3 regions of the Citrobacter sedlakii genome follow, and region 3 is predicted to be linked to each of the others. Evidence: riboswitches for the same ligand, from Rfam matches in the RefSeq annotation. Region 3 holds a riboswitch; each other region holds the start of a gene.

Region 1 (9,906 bases), 2.0 Mb from region 3:
CGCTGGATAAAGCGCTGAAGCTGGCCATCGCCGGGAACGCCGTCGCGATTGATATCGCAAAAGTGAACGACAAAACCTGCTTTATCAATATGGCGACCGGCGGATTCGGTACCCGCATTACCACCGAAACGCCGGAAAAGCTGAAGGCCGCGCTGGGGGGCGTGTCGTATATCATCCACGGTCTGATGCGCATGGATACGCTGAAACCTGACCGCTGCGAAATTCGCGGCGAGAACTTTCAGTGGCAGGGTGACGCGCTGGTGATCGGCATTGGCAACGGTCGCCAGGCGGGTGGCGGACAGCAGCTCTGCCCGGACGCGCTGATTAACGACGGTTTACTGCAACTGCGAATCTTTACCGGCGAGGAGATCCTGCCCGCGCTGTTTTCCACCCTCAAGCCGCCGGAAGAAAATCCCAATATCGTCGACGGCGCCTCCTCGTGGTTCGAGATACGCGCGCCGCACGACATTACCTTTAACCTGGACGGCGAACCGCTGAGCGGTCAGTCTTTTCATATTAAAACCCTCCCCGCCGCGCTACGCTGCCGTTTACCACCGGACTGTCCGTTGTTGCGTTAATGCTTCCTTCTGGTCGTGATGAAAAGGCTGCGACCACGCGCCGCAGCCCTGCTGGTCAGGCGATAGTGACCTTATTGTCGAGGTAGACATCCTGAACAGCGTTGATCAGCTTCACACCGTCCGCCATCGACTTTTTGAAGGCTTTGCGGCCGAGGATCAGGCCCATACCGCCAGCACGTTTGTTGATGACCGCCGTACGTACCGCGTCGGTCAGATCGGTCTCGCCGCCCGCCGCGCCGCCGGAGTTAATCAGACCCGCACGTCCCATATAGCAGTTCGCCAACTGGTAACGCACCAGATCGATTGGGTTGTCGCTGGTCAGTTTGCTGTAGACGCGATCGTCGGTGTAGCCGAAATTAACCGCTTTATAACCGCCATTATTTTCCGCCATTTTCTGCTTCACGATATCCGCGCCGATGGTCGCCGCCAGATGGTTAGCCTGCCCGGTGAGATCCGCAGAAACGTGGTAATCGGTCCCCTCTTTCTTAAACGCCGAATTACGCAAATACGCCCACAGCACGGTGACCATCCCCAGCTCATGCGCCCGTTCAAAGGCCGCGGAAATCTCTTCAATTTGCCGACGGGACTGCTCGGAACCGAAGTAGATCGTCGCGCCGACGGCGACCGCCCCCATATTGAACGCCTGCTCGACGCTGGCATACAGGGTCTGATCGTATTCCGTTGGGTAGCTTAACGTTTCGTTGTGGTTCAACTTCACCAGGAACGGAATACGGTGGGCGTAGCGGCGCGAGACGGAAGCCAACACGCCGTATGTGGATGCCACACAGTTACAGCCGGCTTCAATCGCCAGCTCAACAATATTCTTTGGATCAAAATAGAGCGGGTTGGCGGCAAACGACGCGCCTGCCGAGTGTTCCACGCCCTGGTCAACCGGTAAAATAGACAGATAACCGGTTCCCGCCAGACGTCCGGTATTATACAGCGTCTGCATGTTACGCAGCACCGCAGGCGGACGGTTATTGTCCACCATCACGCGGTCAACGTAGTCATGTCCTGGCAGATAAAGTTGGTCAGAAGGTATGGTCATACAACGATGCTGTAACAGGCTGTCGGCGTCTTTGCCAAGCAACTGCGCAATATCAGTCATAGCTATGCTCCCGTAAGTTCCGAGGGATTCGGAATGTGGATTGTCCTGACCCGCTTTTGCGGGCAGCATTAAGCCTGGTACCGACCGGCCATTTTTTCCATTTTCAGCGCACTTTTCAGCGCTATCTGCTGGCACGATTCACTGACGAAAAAGTGTTATGACGGTCAAGATTTCGCCGCAAAGGTATTTTAAAGGTATTATTTAATGGTACTGTCATGACGTACCTTACCTGTCATGAAGGATTTAATGATGAAAACTACAGTGAAACTGTCATTCATGATGTTCGTTGAGTGGTTTATCTGGGGGGCCTGGTTCGTTCCGCTGTGGCTCTGGTTAAGCAAAAGCGGCTTTTCTGCCGGTGAGATTGGCTGGTCTTACGCCTGTACGGCGATAGCGGCGATCCTCTCGCCGATCCTTGTGGGTTCGCTGACCGACCGCTTTTTCTCGGCGCAAAAGGTGCTCGCTGTGCTGATGTTCGCAGGCGCGGCGCTGATGTATTTTGCCGCCCGACAAACGACCTTTGCCGGGTTCTTTCCGTTGCTGCTGGCCTATTCGCTGACCTATATGCCCACTATCGCCCTGACCAACAGTATCGCTTTCGCCAACGTGCCGGACGTGGAACGTGATTTTCCGCGCATCCGCGTAATGGGGACGATTGGCTGGATTGCGTCGGGTCTTGCCTGCGGGTTTCTGCCGCAGATGCTGGGTTATAACGATATCTCGCCGACCAATATTCCGTTGCTGATTACCGCCGCCAGTTCCGCGCTGCTGGGCGTGTTCGCTTTCTTTTTGCCGGACACCCCGCCAAAAAGCACGGGGAAAATGGACTTCCGGGTCATGCTCGGGCTGGACGCGCTGATCCTGCTGCGCGACCGCAACTTCCTCGTTTTTTTCTTCTGTTCGTTTTTGTTCGCGATGCCGCTGGCGTTTTATTACATCTTCGCCAACGGGTATCTGACGGAAGTCGGCATGAAAAACGCCACCGGCTGGATGACGCTCGGTCAGTTCTCCGAAATCTTCTTTATGCTGGCGCTGCCGTTTTTCACTAAACGCTTTGGTATTAAGAAGGTATTATTACTTGGTCTTATCACCGCGGCGATCCGGTACGCGTTCTTTATCTACGGCGGCGCAGAAGAATACTTCACCTATGCGTTGCTGTTTCTTGGCATTTTGCTGCACGGCGTCAGTTACGACTTCTACTACGTGACCGCCTATATCTACGTGGATAAAAAAGCGCCAGTGCATATGCGCACCGCGGCCCAGGGGCTGATCACCTTGTGCTGTCAGGGCTTCGGCAGCCTGCTGGGCTATCGTCTTGGCGGCGTGATGATGGAAAAAATGTTTGCTTATCAGGAACCGGTTAACGGTCTCACCTTCAACTGGGCGGGAATGTGGACGTTCGGCGCGGTGATGATCGCTGTCATTGCCGTACTGTTTATGATTTTCTTTCGCGAATCAGACAAAGAGATCACCGCTATTGAGGTTCGCGATTCTGCGTTGACACAAGGAGAAGTAAAATGAAAGCAGAGCGTATTCTCGGTGCTCTTTACGGGCAGGCGTTAGGGGATGCGATGGGGATGCCCTCTGAGCTGTGGCCGAGAAGCCGCGTGAAAGCGCACTTCGGTTGGATCGACCGCTTTCTGCCAGGTCCGCAGGAGAACAGCGCGGCCTGTTATTTCAATCGTGCGGAGTTTACCGATGATACTTCGATGGCGCTCTGTCTGGCAGATGCGCTCCTGGCGCGCGACGGCGACATTGATCCCGACCTGATTGGCCACACGATTCTCGACTGGGCGCAGGGCTTTGACGCTTTCAATAAAAATGTTCTCGGGCCGACGTCGAAGATTGCACTCAACGCCATACGCGACGGTAAACCGGTAGCGGAACTGGATAACAACGGCGTCACTAACGGCGCGGCGATGCGCGTGTCGCCGTTGGGATGCCTGTTGCCGCCGCGCGATCTCGACGCCTTTATTGATGACGTGGCGCTGGCGTCCAGCCCCACCCACAAGTCGGATCTGGCCATTGCCGGCGCGGTAGTGGTGGCATGGGCCATTTCCCGGGCGGTAGACGGCGACGCATGGTCCGACATCGTGGCATCACTGCCCGCCATTGCCCGACACGCTCAGGAAAAACGCATCACCACTTTCAGCGCCTCGCTGGCTGCACGGCTGGAATTGGCGTTAAAAATCGTTCGCCAGGCCGATGGCCCTGAAGCCGCCAGTGAACAGCTGTATCAGATCGTGGGCGCGGGCACCAGCACGCTGGAGTCGGTCGCCTGCGCCATCGCTATGGTCGAGCTGGCGCAGACCGATCCGAACCGCTGCGCGATACTTTGCGCTAACCTGGGCGGCGATACCGATACCATCGGCGCGATGGCGACCGCCATTTGCGGCGCGCTGCACGGCATTGATGCCATCGATTCCACACTGAAACGAGAGCTGGATACGGTGAACCGCCTCGATTTCACCCGCTATGCTACGGAGCTGGCGCGTCTGCGTCAGCGACGGGAGGGAATATGAACGCTTCACGCCTGTACGGGATGCTTGCGGATCTCGACTCCCGCCAGCCGGTCACGGTAGTCGGCGCGGCGGTCATCGATGTTATCGCCGACGCTTACGCTCTGCCCTGGCGCGGCTGCGACATCGAGCTTAAGCAGCAAAGCGTTAACGTCGGCGGCTGCGCGCTAAACATCGCCGTCGCGCTAAAGCGCCTTGGGATTACGGCGACCAATGCCCTGCCGCTCGGCCAGGGCGTATGGGCGGAGATTATCCGCAACCGGATGGCGAAAGAGGGCTTATATAGCCCGATTGATCATGCTCAGGGTGATAACGGCTGGTGTCTTGCCCTGGTTGAGCCGGACGGTGAACGCACCTTTATGTCTTTTAGCGGCGTGGAAAATGCCTGGAACGCCGACTGGCTGGCTCAGCTCTCGGTGCCGCGAGGTAGCCTGATTTATCTGTCAGGCTATCAACTTGCGTCGCCGTGCGGCGAATTGCTGGCGCACTGGCTTGAAAACCTCACGGACGTGACGCCCGTTATTGATTTTGGTCCGCGGATTGGCGATATCCCCGATGCGCTGATGGCCCGTATTCTGGCCTGTCGTCCGCTGGTGTCGCTTAATCGCCAGGAGGCGGACATCGTCAGCGATCGCTTTACGCTAAGCAAGGAAATCCGGACATTTGGCGCAGAATGGGTCAGGCGTTTCGCTGCGCCACTGATAGTGCGTCATGACAAAGACGGAGCATGGTATTTCACTGACGATGCCGCTGGCTGCGTCCCCGCCTTCCCGACAACGGTGGTTGATACCATTGGCGCGGGCGACAGTCATGCCGGGGGATTGCTGGCCGGTCTGGCCTCTGGCTGGTCAGTTGCGGACGCGGTGCTGCTTGGTAACGCCGTCGCGTCGTGGGTCGTGGGACACCGGGGCGGCGACTGTGCGCCGTTCCGTGAACAGCTGCTGGTTTCGCTCAAGAGATAAATCATAAAGCCGCATCGGCGCAAATCAGTGCGGCTTTTGCCTCATGCAGACGACCGGTCTGCAAAAGCGCTACTCCTCGCAAACAAAGACATATAAATCGCTACGGCAATAGCTAATACTGTACTCAATGGGCCGCTGCTGCTGGTCGAGCGCGACCTGTTTAATGACCAGCACGGGGATTTTAGCATCCAGTTGAATATGCGACTGGAATTCGGCGTCCGGCATTTTTGCGCTCACCCGTGAACGGGTTCGCTGCGGATGAATATGCTGACTACGGAAATAATCATATAATGATACGCCGATATCATCCGCATCATGAATAAGATGCGCAGGCACCCAGGATTCCTCGATGGATACCGCCTCTTCATCAACATAGCGGATCCGCTTAAGTAAAAAGACGTCGCTTCCGGTTTCGACCGCCAGCTGTTGCGCCACGTCATCCGGGCATTTTACCACCCGCTTGTTGACCCACAGGGTGTCCGGTTTTTTCCCGCGCAGGACCACCTGCTGAGAGAAACCGCGCGCCTCTTTCAGGGAGTACTCAAAAATGTTGTTAATTTGCGTACCGTACCCACGCGCGCGCGTCACCACGCCTTCATCCTCAAGCGCCCGCATCGCCTTGCGCACCGTTATGCGCGAAACGCCGGTCAACTGACTCAGATCGCGCTCGCCGGGCAGAATATTGCCATGCTCCAGCACGCCGCTGCGCACGGCGTTTTTTACCGTTTCGGCGAACTTAATGTACAACGGTGTATTGTCCACCGCTGCGATACGTTCGTTGAGCTGTGCGATAAGCCGGGTATGCGCTTGTTCCATGGACGTTTTTCCTGACAGCAAGTCTTTTGCCAGTATATACGCTACCACCAGGCATGGAAATGATGAACCGGTCCAATCCCCTCCCCAACCTCCAGCGTATCCGCCTGGGCCAGCGCCGCAGAAAGCCAGCTTTTCGCCTCCTGCACCGTTTCGGTCCAGTCGGTATGGCGCGGGCGCAGCGCCGCGAGCGCCGCAGAGAGCGTACAGCCCGTACCGTGGGTATTTTTGGTCATCACCCGCGGCGCGGTAAAACGCTGCTCGCCCGTCGGCGTAAACAGCCAGTCCGGGCTTTGCGTATCGTCCAGATGTCCGCCCTTCATCAGCACCGCGCCACATCCCAGCGCCAGCAACGCACGTCCCTGCTCCAGCATCTCTTTTTCCGTACGGGCATGCGGACATGACAAAAGCGCCGCGGCCTCGGGCAGATTGGGCGTAATCAGCGAAACTTGCGGCAGTAAACGCGTCCGCAGGGTGGCGACAGCCGAAGGCGATAGCAGCGGATCGCCGCTTTTCGCCAGCATAACCGTATCCAGCACCACATTTTTCACCTGATGGCGCCGAAGACGTTCAGCTACCGCTTCCACAATATCGGTTTCGGCGAGCATACCGATTTTGGTGGTATCGATACGCACATCGCTGAACACCGAGTCCAGCTGTGCGGCGACAAAATCAGGCTCAATACGATAAACCGACTGCACGCCACGGGTGTTTTGCGCCACCAGCGCGGTGATGACCGAGCAGCCATACGCGCCAAGCGCAGAAAAGGTTTTCAGATCGGCCTGAATGCCCGCGCCGCCGCTGGGGTCCGTTCCGGCGATAGTTAATGCGTTGATCCGTTTCATGCCAGCGCCTCCTGGTCGAGTTGATACAGCGCGTCGAGGAATGCCGGGATAAAACTCCCCGGACCGCGACAGATTTCGCTGGCACGTTGTCCGGCGCGTTTCATCCACCAGCAGGCGGATGCGACATTTTCTGTCCGACTGCCCGGCAGCGCGCAGACAGCCGCCACTGCTGCCGAGAGCGCACAGCCGGTGCCCACAACGCGGGTCATTAACGGATCGCCGCCGGCGACGATCAGGGTACGTTCGCCATCGGTAACATAATCTATTTCCCCGGTGACCACGACAACGGCCCCCACCCGTACGGCCAGCCGCTTCGCCGCGGGCAACGCAGCGGCGGCAGCGTCGGTGGTATCCACACCGCGACCGCCGGCTCGCTCACCGGCTAAGGCGAGAATTTCAGAGGCATTGCCGCGAATGGCGGCGGGTTTCATGTTCAATATGTCCAGGCAGAACTCACGGCGATAGTCGAGCGCTCCCACCGCGACGGGGTCGAGCGCCCACGGCGTATGCGCGCTGTTCGCCCGTTCAACCGCCGCCCGCATCGCTACTGCGCGCGGCTGGGTTAGCGTGCCGACGTTGATCAACAGCGCGCTGGCAATCGCGGCGAACTGACACGCTTCGTCAGGTTCAATCACCATCGCGGGGGAAGCGCCGAGCGCCAGCAGCGTATTGGCGGTAAAGCTCTGAACCACATCATTGGTCATGCAATGGGTTAACGGAGAGTGTTGTTTAAAATGTTGCAGAGTATGCACCGCAAGTGCGGGGCTGAGCAGGTCAGGCTGCATAGTTACGCTCCTGCCCGCGCGAAGAAGGGACACGAGCAGTGTCTGACTTCCCTACGCTGGCATTATCCAGATCAGGTGGTACGGGTATTTCTCAGCCTTCGCGTGGAAGGGCACCCCGAGTCAATGTGCATAAATGCGTTATGCAAGGTTAAAAGGGTAAGGTAAGCCTCTGCGCTTTGCAAGATGGTTTTAAACTGGAGGCAGGAAGGATAAGCATCACCTTATATCAGATTATTTTCCCGTCGCCGCCTCCTGTTCTCAAATAACCCACGCTAATTATTTACGCAATCGCCACATTAACGTAATGTCATCATTTTATTTTTTGGCATTTATTTTCCAGGAGGCATTTCATATGATCTGCATCAACGTCATGCGGGCTTATTTAAAACATAGTCTTTATATTCAACAGGCCGATTGCTGACATTAATACAATGTCTCTCTCATTCCGCGCTTGATTCCAAATTCAGTCTGGCCAACGTGAACGTTAATTACCTTGAAAGACTTAAAATTTTTAATTTTGCAGGTCAGTATGTATTTTCTGTTTCTGCTTTGTGGCTTTTTCGCCGGGGCGATGTACGCCCAGCGACTAAGCTTTTGTGTATGGGGTTAAATGTAATGGTGATGATGTGAAAAACGTAACGAGGTTATGTCTGATTCCTGTTGTCGTCGCGCTGGCGGCATGTGCGTCGCCAGCTGACAGAATGGCAAAATACGGTGGGCAAAAAAATGTTAACGATATAGCGCAACATGCACAGGCAGCAAACGCCAGTCATGTTGCCGATCCATTGCGAATGGCAGAATTCAGCGGGCCGGGGATTAACGCCAGTATTAACAACGGATTTACCGTTGCGCATATTAATCACAAGAAAGCGACAGTCAAACGCGTCAATGCCGCTTACTACGAAGTCAGCGGTAACGGATATATCCTCTCCATCTCGCTTAATGATGAAGGGGTTGAAACGGCCTCTTACACTAAAGCGCATAGCCGCGTACACGGTATCCTTCAGGTGGTGCAGAAATAACCATTCCCCCGCCCGGCGCGGGGTTTTCCTCGAACGCTTTCCTCCAGTCAGTCTGTTCAGATAAGACATATCTCATGTCGCAATGAGATGCGGCGGAAGTAATCTCTGTTTGTGAAACGCCGGAGAGGAAGGTTACAATTTTTACTCAATTGCCGGGAATCTCACAAAAAGGCGCTTGCCTGACCTGGCTCTGCGGTTGAATCATGTACGACCTTGATGGATAACCCGAAGAGTGGAGTGTGTATGGGTATAAAAAATACTATGTTGCTGGGCGCATTGCTGCTCGCTTCCAGCGCGGTCTGGGCCGCACCTGCTACAACCGTCGCCGCAAAGGGGATTGATCAATATGAGCTCAGCAGCTTCGTGGCTGATTTCACCCATTTTAAACCCGGCGATACGGTTCCCGAGATGTACCGCACCGATGAGTACAACATCAAACAGTGGAAATTACGTAATCTGCCCGCGCCCGATGCCGGAACCCACTGGACCTACATGGGTGGCGCGTATGTGCTGATCAACGACGCTGACGGTAAGATCATCAAAGCCTACGACGGCGAAATTTTTTATCATCGGTGAAAAAACGCACCCTTTCATGGGTGCGTAAATATCCTGCCAGGTTTTGTTATTAGTGATAATCGACAACCACCTTCACCCTGCTAAGGGTTTCTCCCGCTGCGACGTGACCTGCATAGGTTCTGGTTCGCGCATAAAGATTGATGGGCACTGTGCTTCCCATAATCTCTGGCGAGGTATACGGGAATGCGCGTCCATACTGAATGCTGGTTGTACCGTCCAGCGAGAGCTGAAACCCTACCGCCCCTGCGCTGCCAGGGGATGCCGCTAAATCATTGGTTAAGGTCATCTCATCCTCAGCCAGGGGGCTAATCGGTTCAAAATAAAAGACAACATTGTCCGGGGTAAATTTCAGGCTCCCCGCCCCCCTCGCCTGACAAATAAACTGGACGGGATAAAGTGTGAACGGTTTTTTATTAAGATCGTTAATATTTATTGTGCCCAAATCGATCTCCTGATGGCCAAAAGCACAGGTCGTAATATCGATATCCAGAAATATATTGATAGTGTAATTTACCTTTTTGTCTGAAGAGCAGTTAGTCTGATTCCCCTGACAGTAGTCCAGCCGTAAGGTGGTCACCAGCGGTATTGTCGCCCCAGGCAAAATGACCGTCGCGTCCCCCGGCGAATCCGCTTCCACAATCGAATAATGTAGCACCAGTCCCGCCATAGCGAAAAAATCCGCCAACGTATATTGCGAC
Region 2 (9,906 bases), 690 kb from region 3:
TCATCACCGACTGGGCGCCCGCTTTGATTTGCGCGTTGAGATACAGCGTGACGCTTTTCGCCAGCTTATCGAGCAGCGCGTGCAGGGTATGCGGGTCGGCGTACATCATCTTCTTGATCACGGTGAAAGCCTTGCTGCTGCCGCCTTCCACCATGTAGGTCGCCAGCGTCCACGGGCTACCGGAGAAGCCGATGAGCGGGACCTCGCCTTTCAGTTCACGGCGAATCGTACGCACGGCGTTCATCACGTAGCCCAGCTCGTCTTCCGGATCGGGAATGGGGAGTTTGTCGACGTCAGCCTTACAGGCGACCGGCGAAGTAAAACGTGGGCCTTCTCCGGCTTCAAAGTAAAGGCCCAGCCCCATCGCATCCGGAATGGTCAGAATGTCCGAAAAGAGGATCGCCGCATCCAGCGGATAACGGCGCAGCGGCTGGAGCGTGACTTCGCAGGCCAGCTCGGCGTTTTTGCACAGGGACATAAAATCGCCTGCCTGGGCGCGGGTCGCTTTATACTCCGGTAAATAACGGCCAGCCTGGCGCATCATCCATACCGGGGTGACATCAACGGGCTGGCGCAGCAGCGCACGCAGATAACGATCGTTTTTCAGTTCGGTCATTTTGCAGTTCCTTATTGCGTCAGTCCGTCAGTTTACCATGTCATTCATATTCAGCCCGACATATTGCCACCGTATCTTCGATCAGACGCCGCGCGACGGTGCCTGGCGGCGGCAGAAGCGGTAAATCGTCGTAGCGATACCAGTCCGCTTCCAGCAACTCTTTTGGATCGATGACAATCTCGCCGCTGTCGTATTCCGCCATAAACGCGGTCATCAACGACATCGGGAACGGCCACGGCTGCGAGGTCACGTAGCGCAGATTTTTCACTGTAATCCCGCTCTCTTCCATCACTTCGCGCGCGACAGCCTGTTCCAGCGTTTCGCCCACCTCCACGAACCCGGCGAGCACGGTATGAATGCCATTGCGATGGCGGGTATGTTGGGCGAGCAGAAGGGTATCATCACGACGAATGGCGACAATAATACAGGGGGCGATTTGTGGATAGTAGCGTTCACGGCAGTGGCGACACAGCATTGCCCATTCGGTTTTACTCGGGTGCATAGGGTGACCGCAGTAGCCGCAGAATTTGTGCGAGCGGAAGAACTCCGCCAGCTGCACGCCCCGCCCCGCCAATTGAAACAAGCCGACATCCTGATCGATAACCTGGCGGACTGACCCCATATCGTGACGACGCTGCTGCTGTATCAACCAGACAGGCTCACCTTCCCATTCGCCAATGTGTAATGCGCGCTGTCCCACAAGATCGAAATTTGCCGCGTCGCCGTGTGGCAATTCCCCATAGGGCAACCATAATTTTTGTTCATGACTGACGATCCACCAGCCGTGATCCCATTTTTCAATAATACGATCCATAGCTCTTGCACTACCTTTGCGTCACTGGCATGTTGATAACATTATTTTTACATTTCTGGGTAAGCAGTTTTAACTCTACACTTGCGGAGTCAATCATGTTAAACCAGCTGGAAAACCTGACGGAACGCGTCGGTGGAAGTAATAAACTGGTTGATCGCTGGCTACATGTACGTAAGCATCTGCTCGTGGCTTACTACAATCTGGTTGGCATTAAGCCTGGCAAAGAATCGTACATGCGGTTGAATGAAAAAGCGCTGGATGATTTTTGTCAGAGCCTGGTCGATTACCTTTCCGCCGGACACTTCAGTATTTATGAACGTATTCTGCATAAATTGGAAGGGAACGGTCAGCTTTTAAACGCGACCAAAATCTGGCCACAGCTGGAAGCCAATACCCAGCAGATCATGAACTACTATGATTCCACTCTCGAGACCGCCATCGATCATGACAATTGCTATGAATTTCAACAGGCGCTGTCGGATATCGGCGAAGCGCTGGAAGCACGCTTTGTTCTCGAAGATAAGCTGATTATGCTGGTATTTGACGCCATGCATGACCACGCCAGAATTAAACGACCTGCTTGAGTTCTGCGCAATTAACGAGTAGGTTAAAAACGTCCCCCTCTCCGGAGGGGATGTCATCTTGTCGGAGTGCCTGATTTCCACAACGTATCCGCGATGCCAGAAGGTAACGCAAAGAATGAAGTGGAAAAGGCTGAGACCGTTAATTCGGGATCCGCGGAACCTGATCAGGTTAAGACCTGCGAAGGGAACAAGAGTAATTCTGCATCATGCACCTGCCCGCAAGGGCGGCGCACATCCATTACTCCATCCGTCGTCTGACAAGCCACGTCCTTAATTTTTTATGGAATGAGCTATGTCTACCACTCAGTTAACCCGTCGCGAGCAGCGCGCCCAGGCCCAGCATTTTATTGATACGCTGGAAGGCACCGCTTTCCCCAATTCGAAGCGGATCTACATTACCGGTTCACAGCCGGATATCCGCGTCCCGATGCGGGAGATCCAGCTTAGCCCGACGCTTATCGGCGGCAGCAAAGAGGCTCCTCAGTTCGAAGCTAATGAAGCCGTACCGGTGTACGATACCTCCGGCCCCTATGGCGACCCGGAAATTGCCATCAACGTGCAGCAGGGTCTGGCGAAACTGCGCCAACCGTGGATTGACGCGCGTGACGACAGTGAAGCGCTCAGCGATCGCAGCTCTGCCTATACCAAAGCTCGCCTGGCCGACGACGGTCTGGATGCGCTGCGCTTTACCGGCCTGCTGACGCCAAAACGCGCCAAAGCGGGTCGCCGTGTCACACAGCTACATTACGCCCGCCAGGGGATCGTCACGCCAGAGATGGAATTTATCGCCATTCGTGAAAACATGGGTCGCGAGCGCATCCACAGCGAAGTCCTGCGCCATCAGCATCCGGGCGAGGGCTTTGGCGCACGCCTGCCGGAGAACATCACGCCGGAGTTTGTGCGTGACGAAGTGGCTGCGGGCCGCGCGATTATTCCCGCCAACATCAATCACCCGGAATCCGAGCCAATGATCATTGGCCGCAATTTCCTGGTGAAGGTCAACGCTAACATCGGCAACTCGGCGGTCACTTCCTCCATCGAAGAAGAGGTGGAAAAGCTGGTATGGTCAACCCGCTGGGGCGCAGACACGGTCATGGACCTCTCCACCGGCCGCTATATTCACGAAACCCGCGAGTGGATCCTGCGTAACAGCCCGGTGCCGATCGGCACTGTCCCGATCTATCAGGCGCTGGAGAAAGTTAATGGGATCGCTGAAGATCTCACCTGGGAAGCCTTTCGCGACACATTGCTGGAACAGGCGGAACAGGGCGTGGACTACTTCACTATTCACGCCGGCGTGTTGCTGCGTTACGTGCCAATGACGGCGAAACGCCTGACCGGCATCGTCTCGCGCGGTGGGTCGATCATGGCGAAGTGGTGTTTGTCCCATCATCAGGAAAACTTCCTCTATACGCATTTCCGCGAGATCTGCGAAATCTGCGCCGCTTACGACGTTTCGCTCTCGCTGGGAGACGGCCTGCGCCCCGGTTCCATTCAGGATGCCAACGACGAAGCGCAATTCGCTGAACTGCATACCCTGGGCGAGCTGACAAAAATCGCCTGGGAATACGACGTACAGGTGATGATCGAGGGGCCTGGACATGTGCCGATGCAGATGATCCGCCGCAACATGACCGAGGAGCTGGAACACTGCCACGAAGCGCCGTTCTACACCCTGGGGCCGTTAACCACGGATATTGCACCGGGATATGACCACTTCACCTCCGGCATTGGTGCGGCGATGATCGGCTGGTTTGGCTGCGCCATGCTCTGCTATGTGACGCCGAAAGAACACCTCGGTTTGCCAAACAAAGAGGACGTGAAACAGGGGCTGATCACCTACAAAATTGCCGCCCACGCCGCGGATCTGGCGAAAGGCCACCCGGGCGCGCAGATCCGCGACAACGCGATGTCGAAAGCGCGCTTTGAATTCCGCTGGGAAGACCAGTTCAACCTGGCGCTGGACCCGTTTACCGCTCGCGCCTATCACGACGAAACCCTGCCGCAGGAATCAGGCAAAGTAGCCCACTTCTGCTCCATGTGCGGGCCCAAATTCTGCTCGATGAAAATCAGCCAGGAAGTGCGTGACTACGCCGCCGCGCAGACCATTGAAGTGGGGATGGCGGATATGTCGGAGAATTTCCGCGCCAGGGGCGGCGAAATTTATCTGCGTAAGGAGGAAGCGTGATGTATCAGCCCGATTTTCCTTCCGTCCCTTTTCGTCTGGGGCTGTATCCGGTTGTCGACAGCGTCGCGTGGATCGAACGCCTGCTGGAGGCGGGCGTACGTACCCTCCAGCTACGCATCAAGGATAAACGCGATGAAGAGGTAGAAGCTGACGTGGCCGCCGCCATTGCGCTCGGGCGTCGCTACGATGCCCGCCTGTTTATCAACGACTACTGGCGGCTGGCGATCAAGCACAATGCCTACGGCGTACATCTGGGCCAGGAAGATCTGGAAACCACCGATTTGCATGCCATCCGCGAAGCCGGCTTGCGACTTGGCGTTTCCACTCATGACGATATGGAGATCGACGTGGCGCTCGCCGCTCGCCCCTCCTATATCGCCCTCGGCCACGTTTTCCCGACGCAAACCAAACAGATGCCTTCGGCGCCGCAGGGGTTGACGCAGTTGACGGCCCACATTAAGCGCCTTGCCGATTATCCCACCGTCGCCATCGGCGGGATCAGCCTTGAACGCGCCCCTGCCGTGCTGGAAACCGGTGTCGGTAGCATTGCGGTGGTCAGTGCGATCACTCAGGCCGAAGACTGGCGCGTCGCTACCGCGCAGTTACTCGAATTAGCAGGAGTGGGTGATGAACGATCGTGATTTTATGCGCTACAGCCGTCAAATTCTGCTTGGCGAGATTGCCGTAGAAGGGCAGCAAAGGCTACTCGACAGCCATGTGCTGATTGTCGGCCTGGGCGGTTTAGGTTCGCCTGCCGCGCTTTATCTGGCTGGCGCAGGCATCGGCACGCTGGTGCTGGCCGACGACGACGAGGTGCACATCAGCAACCTGCAACGACAAATACTGTTCACTGCTGATGATATCGCGCACCCCAAATCGCAGATCGCGCGGCAGCGTCTGGCGCGTCTCAATCCGGATATCGAGTTGATCGCGTTACCGCAACGCCTGACCGGTGACGCCCTCAGGCAGGCGGTGGCGCAGGCGGATGTGGTGCTCGACTGCACCGATAATATGGCGACGCGTCAGGCGATTAACGCTGCCTGCGTGGCGCTTGATACGCCGCTGATTACCGCCAGCGCCGTTGGGTTCGGCGGACAGCTCATGGTACTGACGCCGCCCTGGACGCAGGGCTGTTACCGCTGCCTGTGGCCGGACGACGATGAGCCTGAGCGCAACTGTCGTACCGCAGGCGTGGTTGGCCCGGTGGTTGGGGTGATGGGCGCATTACAGGCACTGGAGGCGATCAAATGGCTTAGCGGTGTGGAAGCGCCCACCGGCGAAATGCGCCTGTTTGACGGCAAAACCAGCCAGTGGCGCAGCCTGGCGTTACGGCGCGCCAGCAACTGTCCGGTCTGCGGAGGGCAACATGCAAATCGTGTTTAATGATGAGCCAATACAGTGTGCGAGTGAGCTGTCGGTGTCAGACCTGCTGACGCAGCTCAATCAGCTTAAGCCCGGCACCGCGCTGGCGCTCAATCAACAGATCCTGCCGCGCGAGCAGTGGGAACGCCAAATCGTGCAGGAAGGCGACCAGATCCTGCTTTTTCAGGTTATCGCAGGGGGTTGAGATGTTACGTATCGCAGATAAAACCTTTGATTCACATCTGTTTACCGGCACGGGGAAATTTGCCTCGCCGCAGTTGATGATTGACGCCATCCGCGCCTCAGGCAGTCAGTTGGTGACGCTGGCGATGAAGCGGGTAGATTTGCATAAGCCAAATGACGCGATACTCGCGCCGCTGATCGAGGCAGGTATGACGCTGTTACCTAACACCTCCGGCGCGAAAACGGCTGAAGAAGCCATTTTTGCCGCACAGCTGGCGCGCGAAGCGCTCGGGACAAACTGGCTGAAGCTCGAAATCCATCCTGATGCCCGCTGGCTGCTGCCGGACCCCATCGAAACAGTGAAAGCCGCCGACGCGCTGGTGAAACAGGGATTCGTAGTATTGCCCTACTGCGGCGCTGACCCGGTGTTGTGCAAACGGCTGGAAGAAGCAGGCTGCGCGGCGGTGATGCCGTTAGGCGCGCCAATTGGCTCTAATCAGGGGCTGGAAACGCGCGCGATGCTGGAGATCATCATCCAACAGGCGACTGTTCCGGTGGTGGTGGACGCTGGCATTGGCATCCCCAGCCACGCGGCGCAGGCCCTGGAAATGGGGGCGGATGCCGTGCTGGTTAATACGGCCATCGCGGTGGCTGACGATCCGGTCACCATGGCGAGCGCCTTCCGCCTGGCGGTCGAAGCCGGGTTACTGGCACGCCAGGCGGTGCCCGGCTCTCGTCGCGCCAGCGCCAGCGCCACCAGCCCGCTGACGGGCTTTCTGGAGGCGTCAGTATGAAAACGTTCACTGAGCGCTGGCGACAGCTGGACTGGGATGATATTCGCCTGCGCATCAACAGCAAAACGTCCGCTGACGTGGAACGGGCGCTTAACGCTCACGTACTCAGCCGTGACGATATGATGGCGTTGCTGTCACCTGCGGCCAGCGCGTATCTGGAACCGCTGGCGCAGCGGGCGCAGAAGCTTACCCGCCAGCGCTTCGGCAACACGGTAAGCTTTTACGTTCCGCTGTATCTCTCTAATTTGTGTGCAAACGACTGTACTTACTGTGGTTTTTCAATGAGCAACCGCATCAAGCGCAAGACGCTGGATGAGGCAGAGATTGCGCGGGAGTGCGACGCCATTCGCGAGCTGGGGTTTGAGCATCTGCTGCTGGTGACCGGTGAACATCAGGCTAAGGTGGGAATGGACTATTTTCGTCACCACCTTCCCGCTATTCGTCGTCGGTTTTCATCGTTGCAGATGGAGGTGCAGCCATTATCGGAAGCGGAGTACGCCGAACTAAAAACGCTGGGACTTGACGGCGTGATGGTGTATCAGGAAACCTGGCATGAGGCGCAGTATGCGCAACACCATCTCCGGGGCAAGAAGCAGGACTTTATCTGGCGGCTCGAAACGCCGGATCGTCTGGGGCGCGCCGGGATCGATAAAATTGGCCTTGGCGCGCTGATTGGCCTTTCAGACAGTTGGCGGGTCGATTGCTACATGATGGCTGAACATCTGCTCTGGTTGCAGCAACACTACTGGCAGAGCCGGTATTCTGTCTCTTTCCCGCGCCTGCGTCCGTGCACGGGGGGTATAGCGCCAGCATCGCTCATGGATGAACGTCAACTGGTGCAGACCATTTGCGCCTTTCGTCTGTTCGCGCCGGAGATTGAGCTGTCGCTGTCCACGCGGGAGTCACCGTGGTTTCGGGACCACGTTATTCCGCTGGCCATCAATAACGTCAGCGCCTTCTCGAAAACGCAGCCAGGCGGCTATGCCGACAACCATCCTGAACTGGAGCAGTTCGTCCCCCATGATAACCGGCGTCCTGCCGCTGTCGCCGACGCGCTTAGCGCCCGGGGGTTACAGCCGGTGTGGAAGGACTGGGACCCATACCTTGGGCGCGTCTCGCAAAGATCATGAACGATAATGTAAACCGGTAATTATTCTCCGTGCCGCTACGGAGAACAGAAAACGGGCGGTTGCTGTCAGCCACCCGCTTTTTTAAGGTACGTCCGTCAGCAGTGCTGTCCAGGGCGAAAAGCTTCTTCCTCGTTTCGCCCTGCCCTCACTGCTATCGGCGAGGTTAAATCCCAGTTTCAGCGAAAAGTGGCAACAAGACGGCGTAATATTTAAGATAAATCACCGCGAGTCATATTGTCGGGATTATAATTACAGGCATCCTTTCCTGATATGCAAAGCCACTTTGCGCGTTTCACGGCGCACTTATCTTCAGGATTTTTACCTTCTGGAACAAGTAACAGTAATGGCACGTCATAACAGAAAACTCTCTTTTACCACACCCATACTGGTGAGCTTTACGGGGATCTTGCTGAGCTTTGTGCTGATCGCCATCTTTATTACGTTTACTCAACGGAATGATTTCCTTGAGGATTATCATAACATCAACCGTAACTTTACCCATAACCTCGCGGTGAACTATACCGAATCGCTGTTGCGGGAAAATGATTATATTCTGGGCCGCGCGGCGACCTTTTTTTCCCGCAATGATCATTTGAATGAAACGGTGAACCTCGACCCGGACAACGGCCTGAAGACGCTGATGCAGTTACAAACGCTGATGCCTTCCGTCTCTTCCGTCTCGCTGGCTGATATTGAGGGTCATTATCTGCGCGCGCCGCAGGTGCTGAACAACGAACGCAGTCGGTCTTTTGACGCCAAAACGCGCCCGTGGTTTATGGATCAAGCCGAGGCCAGCACCTTTAGTCGCTACACCTCACCCTACCTTGACCACTTCACCCGCAATCCGACGGTGACGATCTACAAACCCATAATTTCGCCGGAGGGCAAACTGAAAGGCAGTATCGCATTTCACCTCGATCTGACCTCGATGGGGTATACCCTGCGTCAGATGGTTGCCCCTGTACAGGGAGAATTTTTCGTGGTCGATCGAGACGGGCAGGTGGTGCTTCATCCGGATACGGGCGCGTTGTTCAAGCAGTACGTCAGTAAAGACATCATGAATAAGATGACCAGCGGCGAAGGGAACCTGTACGATCCGGACAGCCAAACCTGGTACTACTACTATTCATTTACTAACCCAGACTGGTTTGTGATTTATCGGGTGTCGAATCCCACGCTGTTGGATCTGACGCGCCATGAGACCAATATTGTCGCCTGGGGCTTTGCCCTCGCCGCCATCATGATTGCATTGTTCGGCCTTTATTTGCGTCACGCTTCGCGTACGGTACTGATGAACATTATCAATGCGATCAAAACCGGCGACGTTAACCGCGCGCCGCGTCTTGAAGCGATGCTCAGTAAGGCCATTGAATCCAACAAAGAACGCGAGTTGATTTACGTGCGTCAGGCGACGATTGACGCCCTGACCGGCTGTAAAAACCGGCGCGCGTTTGATAACGACATTGCCGCGCTGATGAACGATCACCAACCGTTTGCCCTGGCGCTGGTAGATATTGATAACTTTAAATCCATCAATGACACATGGGGCCACCTGAACGGAGACATTGTTTTACGCAACGTCGCGCGTGAAGGCATTCAGATCCTGCAACCCGAGGCGGTGTCCTTGTACCGCTATGGCGGTGAAGAATTTGCCGTACTGTTTTCGGGTGAGCAGTTAAACAATGCGCTTCCGTTGCTGGAACGCTGGCGTGAACAGATCGCCCGGCGAACCTGGCGCGAGGAAGGGTTACATGTCACCTTCAGCGCCGGACTGGGTGAATGGAATCTGGAAAGCCAGGAACAGTTGGTGATGCGGGTAGATGAAGCCTTGTATAAAGCGAAACAGGAAGGCAAGAATCGCATCATCACCACCAACGGCTAATTTCGACCCCACCCTGCAAAGCCCGTCACGACGGGCTTTTTTACGAATTAAGAAAAACCGTAACCGGTTTCATTTTTTGTGCGGTTTCTTTGTGATGCTTTACACACATTCAACGTGAGCCGGTTGTTCTCTGCCTGCAGCGGGACTAAAGATGAAGTATCAACGGAACCGTGAGAGCCAACTATGAAGAACATCGTTTTATGCTGTGCCGCCGGGATGTCCACCAGCATGCTGGTACAACGAATGAAAGATGCCGCTCTGAAGAAAGGCGTTGAAGTCACTATCAAGGCAGTGCCCGTCGCCGAGTTCAAGGAAAATATCGCCACGGCGGATATTGTTCTGCTGGGCCCGCA
Region 3 (9,906 bases):
CATCCTTCACCTGGCTGGTCATATACAGCGTTACCACAGAGATCGCCGCAATCACCCAGTAAACGGCATAATGCCCGACGCTCTGCGCCACCGCCCCCTGAATCACTCCCGCGAGGATCACGCCGGTTGAGATGCTGTTGGTGAAGAGCGTCGTCGCCGACCCCGCCCTGCCCGGCATCAGATCCTGAAACCAGAGCATCCCAATTCCGGCGACGATCCCGATGAACACCGCGTTGAACACCTGGAGAATCAATAGCGCCGCGTGGCTGTGAAAAACAATCAGACCGAGATAAAACAGCACGCCCGCCGCTACTGCAGTCACCATCATCCGGCGCTTGCCGAAGCGTTTGACATAAAAACCAGCGAGGATCATCGCCGGAATTTCCAGCCCTGCCGCGGTCCCCATCAGGATCCCGGCAAGCTTATCCGGCAACCCCAGCTCAGCGCTGATCCATAGCGGCATATCAATGATGTACATGGTGTTGCAGGTCCACATTAGCGTGGAGGCGATAAACAGCATGCGAACGTTGTTGTCCTGCCAGCCGCTAACCCGGGTGACAGGTACATCGGCCGGTTGTTCAACCCGCGCCACCGATGGCAGCATAAAGGCGATCAGGACAAAGCTCAGCGCAAAAATTCCGGCAGCAATAGAAAACATCACCGTAAAGCCGTAGTTAAGCGCCAGCATAAACGCCAGCGGCGGGCCGATCACCCAGGCCAGGGAAAGCTGCGCACGCATCACCGAACTGAACATCACCACTTCCCGCGCCGAGCTGTCAGCGTATTCCCGCGCCAACGCAAACAGCTGCGGCATCGCGGTATTCGCCAGCGACGCCAACAATACGCCGCAGGTGATCAGCGTCAGGTAATGACGGTTAAAAGCAAACAACAGGGCGTTGCCAATGGCCATCAGGCAACAAAACAGAATCAGTCTGCGCCGGTCGCCCTGGCTGTCGGAGCGCTTTGCCAGCGCGAGACTGACGCCAATCCCGGCGATGGCGTTGACGGTGTAAAACAGCCCCACCCAGAACGGCTGCGCCCCCACTTCACGGCTCAGGAAAAGGCTCAACGTCGGCGCCTGTAGCGCGCCCGCGATGCCCATCATAAAGGCGACCAGCATAAATGCCGCATAAACACCGTTGAGACGTCGTCCCATCGTCATGATCCAGAGCATAAACCTTTCCTTAGCGCGCAGCGGAAACGAAAAAAGCCAGCAGATAATACCTGCTGGCGGGGTGAATAACACCAATACTCAGTCACACATGATGTCTGCCAATCCGGGGTCGCGATGTCACTCCCACTGCATCAGTTCTTCCAGCATCTTTAAGCGCTGCGGTGCGCTCAGGCAAGCCAACCAGGACAACTTTTCTGTCGCGGAAAAATACTTCAGATAGAACTGGCGCATTGTTGACCCCTTCATCGTGCTTCATCGGGAATCATTATTGGCCTAATATAGGGATAATAAAATTGCTGAGTTTTTCGCTGGAGTTCCCCTTTTATGTCTTCTGGTCGTCTGCAACAACAATTTATCCGTTTGTGGCAATGCTGCGACGGCAAAACCCAGGACACCACGCTCAACGAGCTGGCGGAACTGCTGAACTGCTCGCGTCGCCATATGCGCACTCTGCTGAACACGATGCAGGCGCGCGGCTGGCTGACGTGGGAAGCGGAAGTGGGCCGTGGCAAACGCTCTCGTCTGACGTTCCTCTACACCGGACTTGCCCTCCAGCAGCAGCGCGCGGAAGATCTGCTGGAGCAGGATCGGATCGATCAACTGGTGCAACTGGTGGGCGACAAAACCGCCGTTCGCCAGATGCTGGTGTCACATCTTGGACGCAGCTTCCGCCAGGGGCGTCACATCCTGCGCGTCCTGTATTATCGTCCTTTGCAAAACCTGCTGCCGGGTACGGCGCTGCGGCGCTCAGAAACGCATATCGCCCGTCAAATCTTTAGCGCCTTAACCCGGGTAAATGAGGAAAATGGGGAACTGGAAGCCGATATTGCGCATCACTGGCAGCAAATTTCCCCGTTACACTGGCGTTTTTTTCTGCGTCCGGGCATTCATTTTCACCACGGTCGCGAACTGGAAATGGACGACGTGATCGCTTCGCTCACACGAATTAACACCTTGCCACTGTACTCGCACATTTCCCGCATCAATTCGCCAACGCCATGGACGCTGGATATTCACCTGTCGCAGCCTGACCGCTGGCTTCCCTTACTGCTGGCGCAGGTGCCCGCGATGATCCTGCCGCGCGAATGGGAAACGCTGAACCATTTCGCCAGTCATCCTATTGGCACCGGCCCCTATGCGGTAATGCGCAACACGCGTAATCAGTTAAAAATTCACGCTTTTGATGATTTCTTTGGCTATCGGGCGCTAATCGATGAAGTTAACGTCTGGGTGCTGCCGGATATCGGCGATGAACCGACCGGCGCGCTGACGCTGGAAGGCCCCACTAACGATGAAAAGGCCATTGAAAGCCGGCTGGAAGAAGGCTGCTATTACCTGCTGTTTGACGCCCGCACCCACCGTGGCGCAAATCAGGAGGTCCGGGAGTGGGTCAGTCGCGTCCTGTCGCCGAGTAATCTGCTCTACTATGCCGACGAGCACTATCAGCGCCACTGGTTTCCCGCTTATGGCCTGCTACCTCGCTGGCATCATGCCCGTCCGGGCCACGGCGAAAAACCTGCCGGGCTGGAGTCCCTCACCCTGACCTATTACCACGATCATATCGAACACCGGGTCATTGCGCAGATCATGAGCCAACTGCTGGCGGAACATCAGGTAAAGCTGAATATACAGGAGATCGACTACGATCAGTGGCACGCCGGAGACATTGAAAGCGATATCTGGCTAAACAGCGCCAACTTCACCCTTCCACTCGACTTTTCGCTGTTCGCGTATCTCTGTGAAGTTCCGCTGTTGCAGCACTGCATTCCGCTGGACTGGGAGGCGGACGCCGCCCGTTGGCGCACCGGTGAGATGAACCTGGCGGCCTGGTGTCAGCAACTGTTAGCCAGTAAAGCGATCGTCCCGTTGATTCACCACTGGCTGATCATCCAGGGACAGCGCAGTATGCGCGGTTTACGTATGAACACGCTTGGCTGGTTCGACTTTAAATCGGCATGGTTTGCGCCACCAGACCCGTGATTGCTGCATAGCAACAAAATCATTACACTAACGGCGTTCTCAACGGGGTGCTGATAAACATACACAACGTCATTCAGGATGAGGTGTACAGGCTGAGAAAATACCCGTCGAACCTGATCCGGATAACGCCGGCGAAGGGATTTGAGGCTACCGCTCAAAATCCTTTGCCACCCATCTATTGAGGTGCAAAGTGCTTAAAAAATGTCTTCCCCTGCTGCTCCTGTGCGCAGCGCCCGTGTTCGCCAAACCTGTGCTTACCGTTTATACCTATGATTCGTTTGCCGCCGACTGGGGTCCCGGCCCGGCGGTCAAAAAAGCGTTCGAGGCTCACTGTGATTGCGAACTGAAATACGTGGCGCTGGAAGATGGCGTATCGCTGCTCAATCGCCTGCGTATGGAAGGGAAAAACAGCAAAGCCGACGTGGTGTTGGGGCTGGACAACAACCTGCTGGAAGCCGCCACGCAGACCGGGCTGTTCGCTAAAACACCGATCCATACCGATGCCGTAAACGTCCCTTTCACCTGGAATAACGACACGTTTATTCCTTACGATTACGGTTGGTTTGCCTTTGTCTATAACAAGACAACGCTAAAAAATCCGCCAAAAAGTTTGAAAGAGTTGGTAGAAAGTCCGGAAAAATGGCGTGTGATCTATGAAGATCCCCGCACCAGTACGCCGGGTCTTGGCCTGCTGCTGTGGATGCAGAAAGTGTATGGCGATAAAGCGCCGGAAGCCTGGCAAAAGCTGGCGGCGAAAACGGTCACCGTCACCAAAGGCTGGAGCGAAGCGTACGGTCTGTTCCTGAAGGGAGAAAGCGATTTGGTGCTGAGCTATACCACCTCTCCCGCGTATCACCTCATCGAAGAGAAAAAGGATAACTACGCGGCGGCAAATTTCAGCGAAGGGCATTACGTGCAGGTGGAAGTGGCGGCGCGCACCGTCGCCAGCAAGCAGCCTGAGCTGGCGACGACGTTCCTGCGCTTCATTCTCACGCCCGCCTTCCAGAGCGCCATCCCGACCGGCAACTGGATGTATCCGGTTACCACCACCCCACTGCCCGCCGGGTTTGAGACGTTAACCAAACCAACCACCACGCTGGAATTCACGCCAGCTGAAGTGGCAAACCACCGTCAGGCCTGGATTAGCGAATGGCAACGCGCCGTCAGCCGCTAATTCCCGGCTGGCTGCTGCCCGGTTTTAGCGCCGCCACGCTGATGCTGGCGGTCGCGCTGGCCGCATTTCTGGCGCTGTGGCTTAACGCGCCGCAGGGGGAATGGTCCTCGCTCTGGCAGGACAGTTATCTGTGGCACGTGGTGCGCTTTTCCTTCTGGCAGGCGTTTTTGTCAGCTGTGCTGTCGGTCTTCCCGGCGATATGGCTTGCCCGCGCGCTCTACCGGCGTCGTTTTCCCGGCCGTTTGGCGCTGCTGCGCCTGTGCGCGATGACCCTGATCCTCCCGGTGCTGGTGGCGGTATTTGGTATCCTTAGCGTCTATGGACGACAGGGTTGGCTGGCTTCGCTCTGGCAGACGTTCGGGCTGGAATGGACCTTCTCTCCTTACGGTTTGCAAGGTATCCTGCTGGCCCACGTTTTTTTCAATATGCCTATGGCAAGCCGACTTCTGCTGCAGTCGCTGGAAAATATTCCCGGCGAACAGCGTCAGCTCGCCGCCCAACTTGGTCTTCGCGGCTGGCATTTTTTTCGTTTCGTCGAGTGGCCGTGGTTGCGCCGTCAAATCCCGCCCGTCGCCGCCCTTATCTTTATGCTCTGTTTCGCCAGCTTTGCCACCGTGCTATCGCTCGGCGGCGGGCCACAGGCGACCACTATCGAGCTGGCGATTTATCAGGCGCTGAGCTATGACTACGATCCGGCGCGTGCGGCGATGCTAGCGTTGATCCAGATGGTCTGCTGCCTGGCGTTGGTGCTACTGAGCCAGCGCTTAAGTAAAGCCATCGTTCCCGGAACCACGCTGGTGCAGGGGTGGCGCGATCCGGACGACCGCCTGCACAGTCGGATTAGCGATACGCTGCTTATTCTCCTCGCGTTACTGTTATTACTGCCGCCGCTGCTGGCGGTGATTGTTGATGGCCTCAACCGCCATCTGTGGGACGTACTGGCGCAACCGATCCTGTGGCAGGCAATGTGGACCTCGCTGCGCATCGCCCTGGCGGCAGGCCTGCTGTGCGTGATCCTCACCATGATGCTCCTGTGGAGTAGCCGCGAACTGCGGGCCCGTCAGCATGTGCTGGCAGGGCAAACGCTGGAACTGAGCGGAATGCTGATCCTCGCCATGCCCGGCATTGTGCTGGCGACCGGTTTCTTTTTGCTGCTCAATAACAGCATTGGTCTGCCGGCGTCGGCGGACGGCATCGTGATCTTCACCAATGCGCTGATGGCGATCCCTTATGCGTTAAAGGTGCTGGAAAATCCCATGCGTGACGCCGCCTCCCGCTACTCAATGCTGTGCCAGTCGCTGGGGATTGAAGGCTGGCGGCGGCTCAAGGTTGTGGAGTTACGCGCTCTGAAACGCCCGCTTGCGCAGGCGCTGGCTTTCGCCTGTGTGCTTTCCATCGGTGATTTTGGCGTGGTGGCGCTGTTCGGTAATGACGATTTTCGGACGCTGCCGTTTTATCTGTACCAACAAATCGGCTCGTACCGCAGTCAGGACGGCGCCGTGACCGCACTGTTACTGCTGTTGCTGTGCTTTATGCTTTTTACCGCTATCGAGAAATTACCAGGACGACATGCTAAAACTGACTGATATAACCTGGCTTTATCATCATCTGCCAATGCGCTTTACGCTTTCCGTGGCCCGGGGCGAGCAGGTAGCCGTTCTGGGGCCTAGCGGGGCGGGGAAAAGTACGCTGCTGAACCTGATCGCCGGTTTTCTTACTCCTGCCAGCGGCACGTTGATGATTGAGGGCGACGATCATACCGCTACTCCCCCTTCTCGTCGTCCGGTGTCGATGCTATTTCAGGAAAATAACCTGTTCAGCCATTTGAACGTGCAGCAAAACATTGGGCTGGGGCTGGATCCGGGGTTGAAGCTCAGCGCCCTACAGCGCGAGAAACTGATGCATATCGCGCGGCAAATGGGCATCGACAACCTGATGCGCCGCCTGCCCGGCGAACTGTCCGGCGGTCAACGTCAGCGCGTTGCGCTGGCGCGCTGTCTGGTACGCGATCAGCCCGTGCTGCTCCTTGATGAGCCGTTTTCCGCTCTCGACCCCGCCCTGCGTCAGGAGATGCTGGCGTTAGTCAGCGATGTCTGTCACAACCGACAGTTAACGCTGCTGATGGTTTCACACAGTGTGGAGGACGCCGCCCGCATCGCCCCCCGCTCCGTTGTCGTGGCCGATGGGCGAATCGCCTGGCAAGGCAAAACCGATGAACTGGTCAGTGGGAAAGCCAGCGCCTCGGCATTGCTGGGAATTAAAGGGTGATGGTTGTCATGGACGCTTCGCTTTCCCGGCCTACAGTGAAACACATTTGTAGGCCAGATAACGCGCAGCCATCCTTCAGCCAGAATCAGACGCCGACCACCTTCAGCAGGATATCCACGTAGACTGGCATTAGCGGATGACGAATCAGCATCACCAGCGCAACAATCCCCAGCGCCAGCACGCCAGGCGCGAGCCACAGCAAACGCGCTTTCGGGAGAAATACAGTTAACCGGTCGGTTGCCGCCTTTCCACTTCGCCACAGGCGCCAACACAGCCAGCCGCCAACCCATAACAGGAGCGCCGTTGCCAGCAGCAGCCATTTAAACTCGCCGCTCTGCATTCCCGCAGGAATATCGATCGCCGCACCCGCCAGTATCCCCGGCAGAAAGTAAAACGGCGGCCAGAGCAGACAGCCGATGATATTGGGGGTGATAAATTTCGAGACCGGCAGATCCAGCATTCCCGCCACCATCGGCACCAGCGGACGCGTCGGCCCGACAAACCGTCCGACCAGGATCGTAAACATACTATGCTGATGCAGCGCGTGTTCGGTTTTATCCAGCAGCGCCTTGTTTTTCTTAAGGAATGACCAGCGATGCAGCGGCTTTTTAAAGCGCCATCCCAGCCAGAATGAGATCCAGTCGCCGAGCAGGCAACCCACAATCCCCGCCAGCCACGCGTGCCAGAAATTAAGCTCGCCGCTACCGATTAGCGCGCCCAGTCCGGCCATCAGTACGGTGCCGGGTAAAATCAGACCGACCAGCGCCAGCGATTCCAGAAAGGCCACCAACACCACGGCTATCAAAGCGTACATGGCGGACTGCAGAATGAAGTGTTCCAGAAATGCTTGCATAGTTCGTCCGTCAGTTTTACGAAACAGGGATTCTGCAAACCCCTCGCTGCTTCGTCAAGCCATCAATTGTCTGAATAGTTACAGCTTATGACACCTTCACTGACACATCATTCACTTTTTCCTCACATCCCGCGCGGAACTCACTCGGGCTGGCGCCGGTGCATTTTTTAAATACCCGGGAGAAATAAAGCTGGTCGTCAAAACCTACGTTACGTCCAACAGTGGCTATTGGCATACGCGTAGTGCTGAGCAGCAGTTTCGCCTGGCTGATACGCTGATCCTCGCGCCAGCTCAGCACGCTGATCCCCAACTGCTGGCGGAACAGATGCGAGAGACGCGACGGCGACAGGCAAACATGCTGGGCAACGCTGGCGATATCAAAATGGCTGTCGGCGAGATGGTCGCTAATATACTGGCAGGCGTCGCGCACGCGGTTGTCCATTGGCGGATGCAGCGAGGCGTTTATCGCCTCCATACGGCGTAACAGGAGCTGTTCCAGCAGGTTAATCGCCAACAGTTCGGAATAGCGTCCTTCCCCCTGCCCGGCGCTGATGATCTGACCGAACAGTTCATTGAAGTGTGGCTGATGGGCTTCGTCCGGGCGGAAAAAACCGGTCTGGGCGAAAATCGGCGGCCAGGCCAGCCATTCTTGCCAGTAGGCGCGCGGACGGAAGTAAACCCACTGGTGATACCACTGGCTGGCATCCGGGTGACGTCCATAGTGATGAATTTCTCCCGGTGGAAACAACAAAATATCGCCGGGGCGGCAAACAAACTGCTTCCCCTGATTATTAATCACGCCCTCTCCACGAATGGTGAGATTGAGAATATAGCCTTTCATCCCCAGCGGGCGATCGATAAAGAAATCGAGATAGCCGTTGGCGTCGATGGGCGTTAACCCCGCCACCAGATGCGCGTTAAACGAGTAGCCGGGCAGGAGGGGATCATTTTGCGGTTCAGCCATAATTTCACGACTCCCGAAGTTCGGTGAGGAAACAAATTGTCCATATTACGTAAAAGGGTGTTATCTGCGCCCTGCTTTGCCCTGGCGTTGTTGCTGACAGAGCATCAACTCCGCTTTTTCACAGCATTTTGTAACAAAACTGCGCGGTCAGAGCGATAAAATCTGATAACAAAAGTGTCTATAACTACGGCAGAAATGTCCACATTGAATATTTGCACGGCGTCACACTTTGCAATGCTATAGCATTTTTATCCATAAGATTAGCGGATCCTGCCTGACGGTTTTTATCCCCACTCACTACTGTTTCTCCATACCCGTATTTCTGGATGGAGTAAGACGATGGCGATTGCAATAGGCCTCGATTTTGGCAGTGATTCAGTGCGAGCGCTGGCGGTGGATTGCGCCACCGGCAGCGAAGTGGCAACCAGCGTTGAATGGTATCCCCGCTGGCAAGAAGGGCGCTACTGCGATGGCCCGAACAACCGGTTTCGCCATCATCCGCGTGACTACATCGAATCAATGGAAGCGGCGCTAAAAAGCGTTCTCGCTGAACTGAGCGCCGCGCAACGCGCAGAGGTGGTCGGAATTGGCGTCGACAGCACAGGTTCCACCCCTGCGCCGATTGACGCCGACGGCAACGTCCTGGCCCTACGTCCGGAGTTTGCTGAAAACCCAAACGCGATGTTCGTTCTGTGGAAGGACCACACCGCGGTGGAAGAGGCGGAGGCCATTACCCGTCTGTGCCATACGCCGGGCAAAGCGGACTATTCCCGTTATATCGGCGGTATTTATTCCAGCGAATGGTTCTGGGCGAAAATCCTCCACGTCACCCGCGAGGACAGTGCCGTCGCACAGGCCGCCGTGTCGTGGATAGAGCTTTGCGACTGGGTGCCCGCCCTGCTTTCTGGCACTACCCGTCCGCAGGATATCCGCCGCGGGCGCTGTAGCGCCGGACATAAATCGCTGTGGCATGAAAGCTGGGGCGGCCTGCCGCCCGCCAGCTTCTTTGACGAGCTTGATCCCCTCATTAACCAGCATTTGCCCTACCCGTTATTCAGCGAAACCTTCACAGCCGATCTGCCGGTTGGCACGCTGTGCGCGGAATGGGCGCAGCGTCTCGGCCTGCCGCAGAGCGTGGTGATCTCCGGCGGCGCGTTCGATTGCCATATGGGCGCTGTGGGCGCAGGCGCGCAGCCGAACGCGCTGGTAAAAGTGATCGGCACGTCAACCTGCGACATTCTGATTGCCGATAAGCAAAGCGTGGGCGATCGCGCGGTGAAAGGGATCTGTGGTCAGGTTGACGGCAGCGTCGTCCCTAATTTCATCGGGCTCGAAGCCGGACAGTCCGCCTTTGGCGATATCTATGCCTGGTTTGGCCGCATTCTCGGCTGGCCGCTTGAGCAGCTTGCCGCCCAGCATCCTGAGCTAAAAACGCAGATCAAAGCCAGCCAGAAGCAACTGCTGCCCGCGCTCACCGAAGCGTGGGCCAACAA

The links. Region 3 has a riboswitch for thiamine pyrophosphate ahead of thiB (thiamine ABC transporter substrate binding subunit). Riboswitches for the same ligand answer to the same signal wherever they lie in the genome.
Region 1: linked by a shared signal. The riboswitch ahead of thiM (hydroxyethylthiazole kinase) and the one ahead of thiB (thiamine ABC transporter substrate binding subunit) in region 3 are both predicted to bind thiamine pyrophosphate.
Region 2: linked by a shared signal. The riboswitch ahead of thiC (phosphomethylpyrimidine synthase ThiC) and the one ahead of thiB (thiamine ABC transporter substrate binding subunit) in region 3 are both predicted to bind thiamine pyrophosphate.

Annotation. Positions count from the first base shown of each region.
Region 1 is NZ_CP071070.1:1,761,618-1,771,523, reverse strand. It holds gene yegS (lipid kinase YegS) at 1-578, shown strand, start outside; gene fbaB (class I fructose-bisphosphate aldolase) at 634-1,686, opposite strand; gene JY391_RS08350 (nucleoside permease) at 1,936-3,207, shown strand; gene JY391_RS08345 (ADP-ribosylglycohydrolase family protein) at 3,204-4,208, shown strand; gene JY391_RS08340 (PfkB family carbohydrate kinase) at 4,205-5,167, shown strand; gene JY391_RS08335 (GntR family transcriptional regulator) at 5,237-5,983, opposite strand; gene thiD (bifunctional hydroxymethylpyrimidine kinase/phosphomethylpyrimidine kinase) at 6,025-6,825, opposite strand; gene thiM (hydroxyethylthiazole kinase) at 6,822-7,610, opposite strand; TPP riboswitch at 7,642-7,738, opposite strand; gene JY391_RS08320 (hypothetical protein) at 8,237-8,632, shown strand; gene rcnB (Ni(II)/Co(II) efflux transporter accessory subunit RcnB) at 8,876-9,208, shown strand; gene JY391_RS08310 (fimbrial protein) at 9,258-9,906, opposite strand, start outside.
Region 2 is NZ_CP071070.1:4,454,349-4,464,254, forward strand. It holds gene hemE (uroporphyrinogen decarboxylase) at 1-616, opposite strand, end outside; gene nudC (NAD(+) diphosphatase) at 657-1,430, opposite strand; gene JY391_RS21085 (Rsd/AlgQ family anti-sigma factor) at 1,526-2,014, shown strand; TPP riboswitch at 2,067-2,218, shown strand; gene thiC (phosphomethylpyrimidine synthase ThiC) at 2,307-4,202, shown strand; gene thiE (thiamine phosphate synthase) at 4,202-4,843, shown strand; gene JY391_RS21100 (HesA/MoeB/ThiF family protein) at 4,830-5,585, shown strand; gene thiS (sulfur carrier protein ThiS) at 5,569-5,769, shown strand; gene thiG (thiazole synthase) at 5,771-6,541, shown strand; gene thiH (2-iminoacetate synthase ThiH) at 6,538-7,671, shown strand; gene JY391_RS21120 (sensor domain-containing diguanylate cyclase) at 8,015-9,553, shown strand; gene JY391_RS21125 (PTS sugar transporter subunit IIB) at 9,737-9,906, shown strand, end outside.
Region 3 is NZ_CP071070.1:3,764,134-3,774,039, forward strand. It holds gene JY391_RS17975 (sugar efflux transporter) at 1-1,174, opposite strand, end outside; gene sgrT (glucose uptake inhibitor SgrT) at 1,292-1,405, opposite strand; gene sgrR (HTH-type transcriptional regulator SgrR) at 1,499-3,154, shown strand; TPP riboswitch at 3,188-3,312, shown strand; gene thiB (thiamine ABC transporter substrate binding subunit) at 3,345-4,328, shown strand; gene thiP (thiamine/thiamine pyrophosphate ABC transporter permease ThiP) at 4,304-5,914, shown strand; gene thiQ (thiamine ABC transporter ATP-binding protein ThiQ) at 5,898-6,596, shown strand; gene JY391_RS18005 (DedA family protein) at 6,682-7,449, opposite strand; gene araC (arabinose operon transcriptional regulator AraC) at 7,535-8,413, opposite strand; gene araB (ribulokinase) at 8,753-9,906, shown strand, end outside.